DNA from 4 places in the Streptomyces sp. NRRL S-1813 genome. Region 4 is predicted to be linked to each of the others. Evidence: riboswitches for the same ligand, from Rfam matches in the RefSeq annotation. Region 4 holds a riboswitch; each other region holds the start of a gene.

Region 1 (2,194 bases), on a different contig from region 4:
CTCCCGGCGCCGTCGCACCCACTCCTGAAGGGCGATGGTGAGACTTTTGGTCATCTCGGCGGCGACGGCGCCGACGATGACCAGGATCAGGTCGTCGACGCCGACGGCCATGTCACCGGGGCCGTCGTCGCCCTCGTCCTGCGGCCGCGGCCGCAGCAGCCAGTCGTGCCGGCGCCGGTCCAGCCACGGTTCGCGCTCCAGCCACGCCTTGAGGTCCTCGATGTCCTGGTCAGGATTGTTCGTGCCCGTGATCCTGATGCGGATCTCGTGGCGGTCAGCGCTCTGCGGCATCCCCCGGCCCCCTTCCGGCGGCCCCGTCGCCGCCGTGCACCAGATAGTGGCGTGAGATCAGGGGCGCGGGCAACCGTCTGTGACGTGGCTGCCACGCTGTGGCGTGCACCACAGCGCGTGCCACAGGGCAGCGTCGCAGGTCAAGGGTGAGTTGACGGGCATTCGCGGGGCGTGGTGGACTGCCGGAGCCATTCGGCGACAGATGAGGAAGTCCGGTGAGAATCCGGCGCGGTCCCGCCACTGTCACCGGGGAGCGTTCCTCCAACGAAGGTCACGGTCCGCCTTGCGTACGTCCGATGACGTACACCGGGACTGGAAGGCCGGAGGACTCGCCGATCCGGGGAGCCAGGAGACTCTTGTCGCCGTCACGTCGAGCCAGGGCGCGGACCCTGAGTGAGGACATACCGCCATGCCCGGCCGCCCTGCCAGATCTCCACTGCCCGCTGCCGCAGGGCCCCTTCGAGGCATGACGGACGTCTGATCCGATGCGCGGCGAACACGCGGGATATGCGTGCGGCGCGGCCCTCGGCTTTCTCGCCGACCTGATCGCGGCGGACCCCCGGCGCGGCCATCCGGTGGCCGCCTTCGGCCGGGCCGCGGGCGCCGTCGAGCGCCGGCTGTGGCGTGATCACCGCGGATACGGGGCGGCACATGCCGTGGTGTGTGCGGGCGGTGCCGCCGCCGGTGCCGCGCTGCTTCAGCGTGCCGTGCAGGGCGCTGCCGTTTCCCCGTCCCCCCTCCGCAACGGCGCCCGGGTCGCGCTGACCGCGGCGACGGTCTGGGCCGTGCTGGGCGGTACCTCGCTCGGCCGGGAGGCACGGGCCGTCGGCGGTGCGCTGACGGCGGGCGATCTGGACGTGGCGCGGGAGCGGCTGCCGCATCTGTGCGGGCGCGATCCGCAGGCGCTGGACGGGCCGCAGATGGCCCGTGCGGTGGTGGAGTCGGTCGCCGAGAACACCTCCGACGCGGTGGTGGGCGCCCTCGTCTGGGGCGCGCTGGGCGGGGTGCCCGGCCTGGTGGCGTTCCGGGCGGTGAACACCCTGGACGCGATGGTGGGGCACAAGTCGCCGCGCCACCTCCGCTTCGGCTGGGCCTCGGCCCGGCTCGACGATCTCGCCGGCTGGCCCGGCTCCCGGCTGACCGCCGCGCTGACCGTGCTCGCGGGCCCCGACCGGCGCGGTGCGCTGCGGGCCTGGCGGGCGGACGGCGGCGCGCACCCGAGCCCCAACGCGGGCCCGGTGGAGGCGTCGTTCGCGGGCGCGCTGGGCGTACGGCTGGGCGGCACGCTGGCGTACGGCGGGCGGGTGGAACACCGTCCGGTGCTCAACGAGGGGGCGCCGCCGGTCGCGGTGGCCGACATCGAACGGGCGGTGCGGCTCTCGCGCCGGGTGAGCGCGCTGGCGCTGGTGACGACGGTGGCCGCGCGGCTGGCGTTCGGCTCCGCGCGGCGGTCCCCGCTGCGTACCGGCCGCCCGTCCGCAGATGCAGTGACGCGCAGGGCCGCGGGTGCGGTGGCGCGTACGGTTCACGACAGCCGGGGTCCCGGCGCATGAGGAGGACCCGGTGAACGGGCGGTTCAAGGCATCCGGAGGGGCCGTCGGCGGTGGCCTGTTGGTGGCCGGTACGACGTCCGACGCCGGCAAGAGCGTGGTGACGGCGGGCATCTGCCGCTGGCTGGCCCGGCAGGGCGTCCGGGTGGCACCGTTCAAGGCGCAGAACATGTCGCTCAATTCGTTCGTCACGCGCGAGGCTGCGGAGATCGGACGGGCCCAGGCGATGCAGGCCGCCGCGGCGCGGGTGGAGCCGACCGCGCTGATGAATCCCGTACTGCTCAAGCCCGGCAGCGACCGCAGCAGCCAGGTGGTGCTGCTGGGGAAGCCGGTGGGTGAGCTCAGCGCCCGGG
Region 2 (2,194 bases), on a different contig from region 4:
TTGCGGTGGCTGCCCGCCGCGTTCACATCGCCTTTGCGGGTCGCGCAGGTGTACTTGGTCGCCAGGACGAAGCTGTCCCGGCGGCCTTCGAGCAGCTCCCCCAGGATCCGCTCCGAGGCGCCGTCGGTGTAGTTGTTGGCGGTGTCGATGAAGTTGCCGCCCGCGTCCGCATACGCGTCCAGGATCCGGCCGCTGGTGTCCTTGTCCGCGCCCCAGCCCCAGTCCTCGCCGATGGTCATGGTGCCCAGGCTCAGCTCGCTCACCCGCAGACCGGTCCTGCCGAACAGTGTGTAGCGCACGTCGTTCCCTTCGATCGGAGCGGCTCTCCGGTGGTGCGCTCACGCTAGGAGCTGGAGCGCGCTTCAGCGCAAGGCGCGGCCCGGCGGCGGCGTCCGGTTCCGGCCGCGGCCGGGCCGCGGGCCGGGCGGGACGTCGACGGCATGCCCTAGGGTGGCCGCAGCAACTGGTTCGCCCCTGCCCGCCAGGCAGGCGCGTCGCAAGAGGGAACCCGGTGGAAGTCCGGGACTGCCCCGCAGCGGTGAGTGGGAACGACCGCCGTCATACGCACTGGGCCCGGCCGGGTCTGGGAAGCGACGGCCAGTAGATGTCCGCCTTCGGCGGACGTGCCCGCGAGTCCGAAGACCTGCCAGTGCCCCCGCGCGACCGGTGCGCGGGGAGATCTCGGTGACCTCGAGGGCGGGTCGGCGGACATCAGACGGGCACGACGCGGCAACGCGCCGGGGTCCGTCCGGTTTGCCGTCCCTTCGCGTCCTCGACCCGTCCCGGGGTCCATGGAGACATACTCGCGAAGGAGAGTTCCGTGACCAGCACGTCCGCAGCCGCGGCAGCACACGCCACCGTGCACGGCTATCCCCGTCAGGGGCAGCACCGTGAACTGAAGAAGGCCATTGAGGGCTACTGGAAGGGCCGCGTCGGCGCCGACGCCCTCCGCAGCACCGCCGCCGAGCTGCGCCGCGGCAATTGGCAACAGCTCGCCGAGGCCGGCGTCCACGAGGTGCCGACCGGCGACTTCTCGTACTACGACCACGTCCTGGACACCAGCGTGATGCTCGGCGCGATCCCCGCCCGGCACCGCGCCGCGGTGGCCGCCGACCAGCTGGACGGCTACTTCGCGATGGCCCGCGGCACGCAGGACGTGGCGCCGCTGGAGATGACCAAGTGGTTCGACACCAACTACCACTACCTGGTACCGGAGTTGGGTCCGGACACGGTCTTCGCCGCGGACTCCGCCAAGCAGGTCGCCGAGCTGACGGAGGCACTCGGTCTCGGCCTCACCGCCCGCCCGGTCCTCGTCGGGCCGGTGACCTATCTTCTGCTGGCCAAGCCCGCGCCCGGTGTCGCGGCCGGTTTTGACCCGTTGACGCTGCTCGACCGGCTGCTGCCCGTCTACGCCGAGGTGCTCGCCGATCTGCGGGCGGCCGGCGCCGACTGGGTGCAGCTGGACGAACCGGCGCTGGTGCAGGACCGCTCCCCCGCCGTGCTCAACGCCGCGGCCCGCGCCTACCGCGATCTCGGCACGCTCGGCGACCGCCCGCGGCTGCTGGTCGCCTCGTACTTCGACCGGCTGGGCGAGGCGCTGCCCGTGCTGGCCAAGGCGCCCGTCGACGGACTGGCGCTGGACTTCACCGGTGCCGCGGCCGGCAACCTCGGCGATCTGGCGGCGGTCGGCGGGCTGCCCGGCAAGCGGCTGGTGGCCGGTGTCGTCAACGGCCGCAATGTGTGGATCAACGACTTCGAGAAGTCGCTGGCCACGCTGGGGACGCTCCTCGGCCTGGCCGACCGGGTCGATGTCTCGTCCTCGTGCTCGCTGCTGCACGTCCCGCTGGACGCCGCCGCCGAGCGGGACATCGACCCGCAGATCGCCCGCTGGCTGGCCTTCGCCCGGCAGAAGACCGCGGAGGTCGTGACGCTGGCGCGTGGCCTGGCCCAGGGCACCGGCTCCATCGCGGCCGAACTCGCCGCCAACCGCGCCGACTTGTCCTCCCGGGCGGGTTCGGCGCTCACCCATGACCCGGTGGTACGCGCCCGTGCCGCGGCCGTCACCGACGCCGACGGCCGCCGTTCGCAGCCGTACGCCGAGCGGGCCGCCGCCCAGCGCGCGCACCTCGGGCTGCCACTGCTGCCGACCACCACCATCGGCTCGTTCCCGCAGACCGCCGAACTGCGCACCGCC
Region 3 (2,194 bases), on a different contig from region 4:
CGGCCTGTACGAGGACCCGGAGGGCGACGGGGGTTCCCCCTGCGAAGCCGGGAGCGGGCGAGAAGTGGCGAGCCCGGCGGGCGTCCCCGACCCCCTGGGCGACTACCTCGACTCCCTCGCCCACGTCGGCCGGCTCGCCCCCGCCGAGGTGCTGCCCGCCCACCAGCACGCCTTCACCGACGCCGGCGGACGTGTCCGCGAGCTCCTCGCCCACCACGAAGCACGGCTCTCCCAGCTGCGGGCGCTGCTCCGCGAGCCCCGCACTGCCTGGCAGCTCGCCATGGCCATGGAGTGGAACCGCCCCTGGGACCAGATTCCCTACGCCTCCCGCAATATCGCCGTCTCGGAGGCGGAGGCCCATCTGCGCCGTCTGGTGAAGCAGGGACAGGCGGAGCGGGTGCCCGGGTCCGATCCGGTGCGGTACCAGGCGGTGTGAGGGCGGGGACGCGGGCGCTCGGTCCTGCCCGGTGGGCGGGGCAGCGTTGATCCGTCCCCGGGGCGCGGCCGGTTCGCACACGGGGGCGCGGCCGGTTCGTGGCGGGGGCAGCGCTGGTTCGTGGCGGGGACAGAGCCGGTTCGTGGCGGGGACAGCACTGGTTCGTTCCCGGGCGCGGCTGGTTTCCGCCCGGCGCGGTGCCGGCTCGTACGTGCGAGCGAGTGCCCTGACGGGCGCCGGTTAAGGTGTGCGGGACAACTTCATCCGTACCCGATCGGGGAAAGCCGGTGGAAATCCGGCGCTGACCCGCAACCGTGAGGACGGCCCCTCCGCACCGCGCCCCCGGCCCGGTGTGGACGGCCGTACGAGCCGGAGCACCCGACCGGGCACGACCAAGGCTCCCGCCACCGAAGCCGCCGCCCGTGCGGACGGCCGGTGCGCGGCACCGTCGAGGTATACGGAGCTGAGCCCGGTGCCACCGTGCCCGATCCATGGATCGGCGCGCGGGTGGCCGGCCGAGCGCGGCTGCGTAGCATCCGCCGCGACCCGACCCGAGAGGCACCGACCCGATGGCCCCCATGGCTTCCATGGCTCACCAGGCCCCTTTGACGCATTCCGTCGCCTTCCTGGCGCGCCGCGCCGCCACGGCGCTGGCGGCCGTGCTGGTGCTGGGCGCGGCCGCTGCCCCCGCCGCATACGCCGACTCCCCGTCCGCGTCCCCCAAGAAGCTGCCCGACGGGCTGTACGGCTCCAAGGACCCGCAGTACGACGGGGTCTGGCGGCAGTCGCTCGCACTGCTGGCCCAGGACACCGTGGGCGTGCGCCCCGCGGCGTCTGCCGTGAACTGGCTGGCCGGTCAGCAGTGCGCCGACGGCTCGTTCACCGCCTTCCGTGCCGAGCCGGGCAAGCCCTGCGACGCCAAGACCCTGCGGGACACCAACCCGACGGCCGCCGCGGTGCAGGCGCTGGCCGCGCTGGGCGGGCACCGCGACGCCGTGAAGAAGGCCGTGAGCTGGCTGAAGTCGGTGCAGAACGACGACGGCGGCTGGAGCTCGATGGCCGGCTCGGCCAGCGATGCCAATTCCACCTCCGTGGTCATCGGCGCGCTCGCGGCGGCGGGCGAGAAGCCGCAGTCCGTGACGTCGAAGAAGGGCGGCAAGACCCCCTACGACGGGCTGCTCACCTTCCAGCTCGGCTGTGCGGCGAAGGGGGACGGGCGCGGCGCGTTCGCCTTCCAGCTCAAGGGGGCGGCCCCGAACGCCGACGCCACCGCGGCCGCGGCGACCGGAGCGCGCGGCAGGGGCTTCGTCGTCGAGCCGGCCGGCAAGGGCGCGGACACCCCGGTCAAGCCGCTGAGCTGCAAGGACGGGGACAAGGAAGGCAAGGGGGACAAGAAGGCGGGCGCCGACGACCCGGCACAGGCTGCCGAGGCCGGCGACGCCTACCTCGTCGCACAGCTCGACGAGAACGGCCAGCATCTGCTCTCCGCGATGCCGGGCGCGGAGGATCAGCCCGACGTCGGCAACACCGCCGACGCCGTGGTGGCGCTGGCGGCCGGCGCACACGGCGCCGCCGCCGCGAAGCCGCTGAAGTGGCTGGAGAAGAACTCGGCTGACTGGGCGAAGCAGAGCGGCCCCGCCGCCTACGCCCAGCTGGTGCTGGTCGCGCACGCCACCGGCACCGACCCGCGCTCCTTCGGCGGCACCGACCTGGTGGCCGCGCTCAACGCCACCGGCCCCGAGCCGGCCGCCGCGGCGA
Region 4 (2,194 bases):
TCGGCCACGTACGTGGCCGCGATGCCCGCCGACCGCAGCGCCGCCGCCACGTCCCGGGCCGTCAGGCCGTGCCCGTCGGGGAGTTCACGGACCCGCCAGGCACCGCTGCCGCTCGCCGCGGCGGCGGTCAGGAAGGCCTCGGCGGCGGCGAGCGCGGCGCGGGGTGCGTCCGGTCCTGCGATCCGCAGCGCCGCCGCATCGTCGCCGACCCGCAGCAGGGCGCCGCCGGCCGGGCCGGACCGGTCCCCGGCCGGTTCTGCGAGCAAGCTCACATCTCCGCCGAGCGCCGCCACATCGCCCCGCCCGTCGTCCAGGACGAACAGGAAACGGCCCGAGAGGGCGGTCGCGGACTCGCTCGCACAGAGCAGTGCGTCCAGCTCACGAGCCCACCGTCGCACGTCAGAAGGGGTGTGGCGGTCCAGCCCGGCCAGCGGGGAAGCGAGGATGTTGCGGATGCGTTCATGGCGCTCGGAGGGCAGCAGGCCGGCGTCGCGCAGCAGAGCGGCGAGCCGGCCGCCGCAGCCCTCCGCAAGGCCGCGGAGCTCGACGTTGCCACGGGAGGTGAGGGAGAGATGGCCGTCACCGAGCAGGTCCGCGGCGTCGGCCAGGGCACCGGCCTGACGAGCCGTCAGATCTCCGGCGGGCAGCCGGACTCGGGCGAGGTGGCCGTCGGTGGCCCGGTGCAGCCGCAGCGCTCCCGGGCAGGCGTCACCGCGGTCGCGCAGCGGCGGTGCGGCGGCCTGGGGCCGTGTCGAGGGGGAGGGCGGCATGGCCGCGAGCATACCCACGGGGGCGGGCGCCGATCCGGGCCGGATCCGGCCATGAGCCCGGCCCGCGGCGTGCGCGCCCCCGGCACCGGTCCGGCCTGCCCCAAGGCCCGCTTACCTCGGCGCTCCACAGCCCTTACTATGCAGGTCGGTGGGTCGGCTGACCCACCGACGCCAGCGACGGCGCAGGGTCCTACGGCCCTAGGGAGGAAGCCCGGTGAGAATCCGGCGCGGTCCCGCCACTGTGAACCCGGAAACCACCGGGCGAGCCAGGAACTCCCGCCGTCCTTACGACCACCCGGGGCGCGGACACCCCGAGGAAGGCCTGCGCTCGCATGCTTCTGCTGCTGTCGACCTCCGACACCGACCTGCTCAGCGCCCGCGCGGCCACGGGTCCCGTGCCGTACCGGCTCGCCAACCCCGCCCGGCTCGACGTCGCCGAGCTGCCCACGCTGCTGGAGGGCTGTGACCTCGTCGTCGTACGCCTCCTCGGCGGCATCCGTGCCTGGGAGGAGGGCCTGGAGGTGCTGCTCGCCGAGGACCAGCACCGGCCGGTCGTCGTGCTCACCGGTGAACAGGCCCCCGACGCCCAGCTCATGGAGCAGTCCACGGTCCCGGTCGGCATCGCGGCCGAGGCGCACGCCTACCTCGCGCACGGCGGGCCCGCCAACCTCGACCAGCTCGCCCGCTTCCTCTCCGACACGGTGCTGCTGACCGGCCACGGCTTCGACCCGCCGGCCCCGGCCCCGTCCTGGGGCCCGCTGGAGTGGGAAGCCCGCAACGAGACCGGCCCGCTGATCGCCGTGCTCTACTACCGCGCCCACCACATGAGCGGCAACACCGGCTTCGTACGGACCCTGTGCGAGCAGATCGAGGCGGCGGGCGGCCGCGCCCGGCCCCTGTTCGTCGCCTCCCTCCGCGCCCCCGAGCCGGAGCTGATCGAGGAGCTGCGGGCCGCCGACGCCCTGGTCACCACGGTCCTCGCCGCGGGCGGCACCAAGCCCGCCGAGGCCTCCGCCGGCGGCGACGACGAGTCCTGGGACGCGGGCGCGCTGGCCGCCCTCGACGTACCGATCCTCCAGGCCCTGTGCCTGACCGGGCCGCGCAGCGCCTGGGAGGAGAACGACGAGGGGCTGTCGCCGCTGGACGCCGCCTCGCAGATCGCCGTCCCCGAGTTCGACGGCCGGCTGATCACCGTCCCGTTCTCCTTCAAAGAGGTCGACGAGGACGGTCTGCCGATGTACGTCGCCGACCCCGAGCGCGCCGCCCGGGTCGCCGGCATCGCTGTCCGGCACGCCCGGCTGCGCCACATCCCGGCCGCCGAGAAGCGCCTCGCGCTGGTGCTGTCCGCGTACCCGACCAAGCACTCCCGGATCGGCAACGCGGTCGGCCTGGACACCCCGGCCAGTGCCGTCGCCCTGCTGCGC

The links. A riboswitch is a leader RNA that binds a small molecule or an ion and turns the genes downstream of it on or off. The one in region 4 is predicted to bind cobalamin.
Region 1: another riboswitch for cobalamin. It lies ahead of IF67_RS0122595 (cobalamin biosynthesis protein); the one in region 4 lies ahead of cobN (cobaltochelatase subunit CobN).
Region 2: another riboswitch for cobalamin. It lies ahead of metE (5-methyltetrahydropteroyltriglutamate--homocysteine S-methyltransferase); the one in region 4 lies ahead of cobN (cobaltochelatase subunit CobN).
Region 3: another riboswitch for cobalamin. It lies ahead of IF67_RS0130425 (prenyltransferase/squalene oxidase repeat-containing protein); the one in region 4 lies ahead of cobN (cobaltochelatase subunit CobN).

Annotation. Positions count from the first base shown of each region.
Region 1 covers NZ_JOHB01000016.1:71,103-73,296, forward strand. Annotated here, with positions in the region: gene IF67_RS0122590 (hypothetical protein) at 1-291, opposite strand, end outside; cobalamin riboswitch at 494-647, shown strand; gene IF67_RS0122595 (cobalamin biosynthesis protein) at 777-1,844, shown strand; gene IF67_RS0122600 (cobyric acid synthase) at 1,855-2,194, shown strand, end outside.
Region 2 covers NZ_JOHB01000031.1:26,800-28,993, reverse strand. Annotated here, with positions in the region: gene IF67_RS0131110 (aldo/keto reductase) at 1-299, opposite strand, end outside; cobalamin riboswitch at 463-651, shown strand; gene metE (5-methyltetrahydropteroyltriglutamate--homocysteine S-methyltransferase) at 821-2,194, shown strand, end outside.
Region 3 covers NZ_JOHB01000029.1:79,902-82,095, forward strand. Annotated here, with positions in the region: gene IF67_RS0130420 (MBL fold metallo-hydrolase) at 1-436, shown strand, start outside; cobalamin riboswitch at 658-837, shown strand; gene IF67_RS0130425 (prenyltransferase/squalene oxidase repeat-containing protein) at 1,006-2,194, shown strand, end outside.
Region 4 covers NZ_JOHB01000014.1:75,829-78,022, reverse strand. Annotated here, with positions in the region: gene cobG (precorrin-3B synthase) at 1-770, opposite strand, end outside; cobalamin riboswitch at 938-1,065, shown strand; gene cobN (cobaltochelatase subunit CobN) at 1,103-2,194, shown strand, end outside.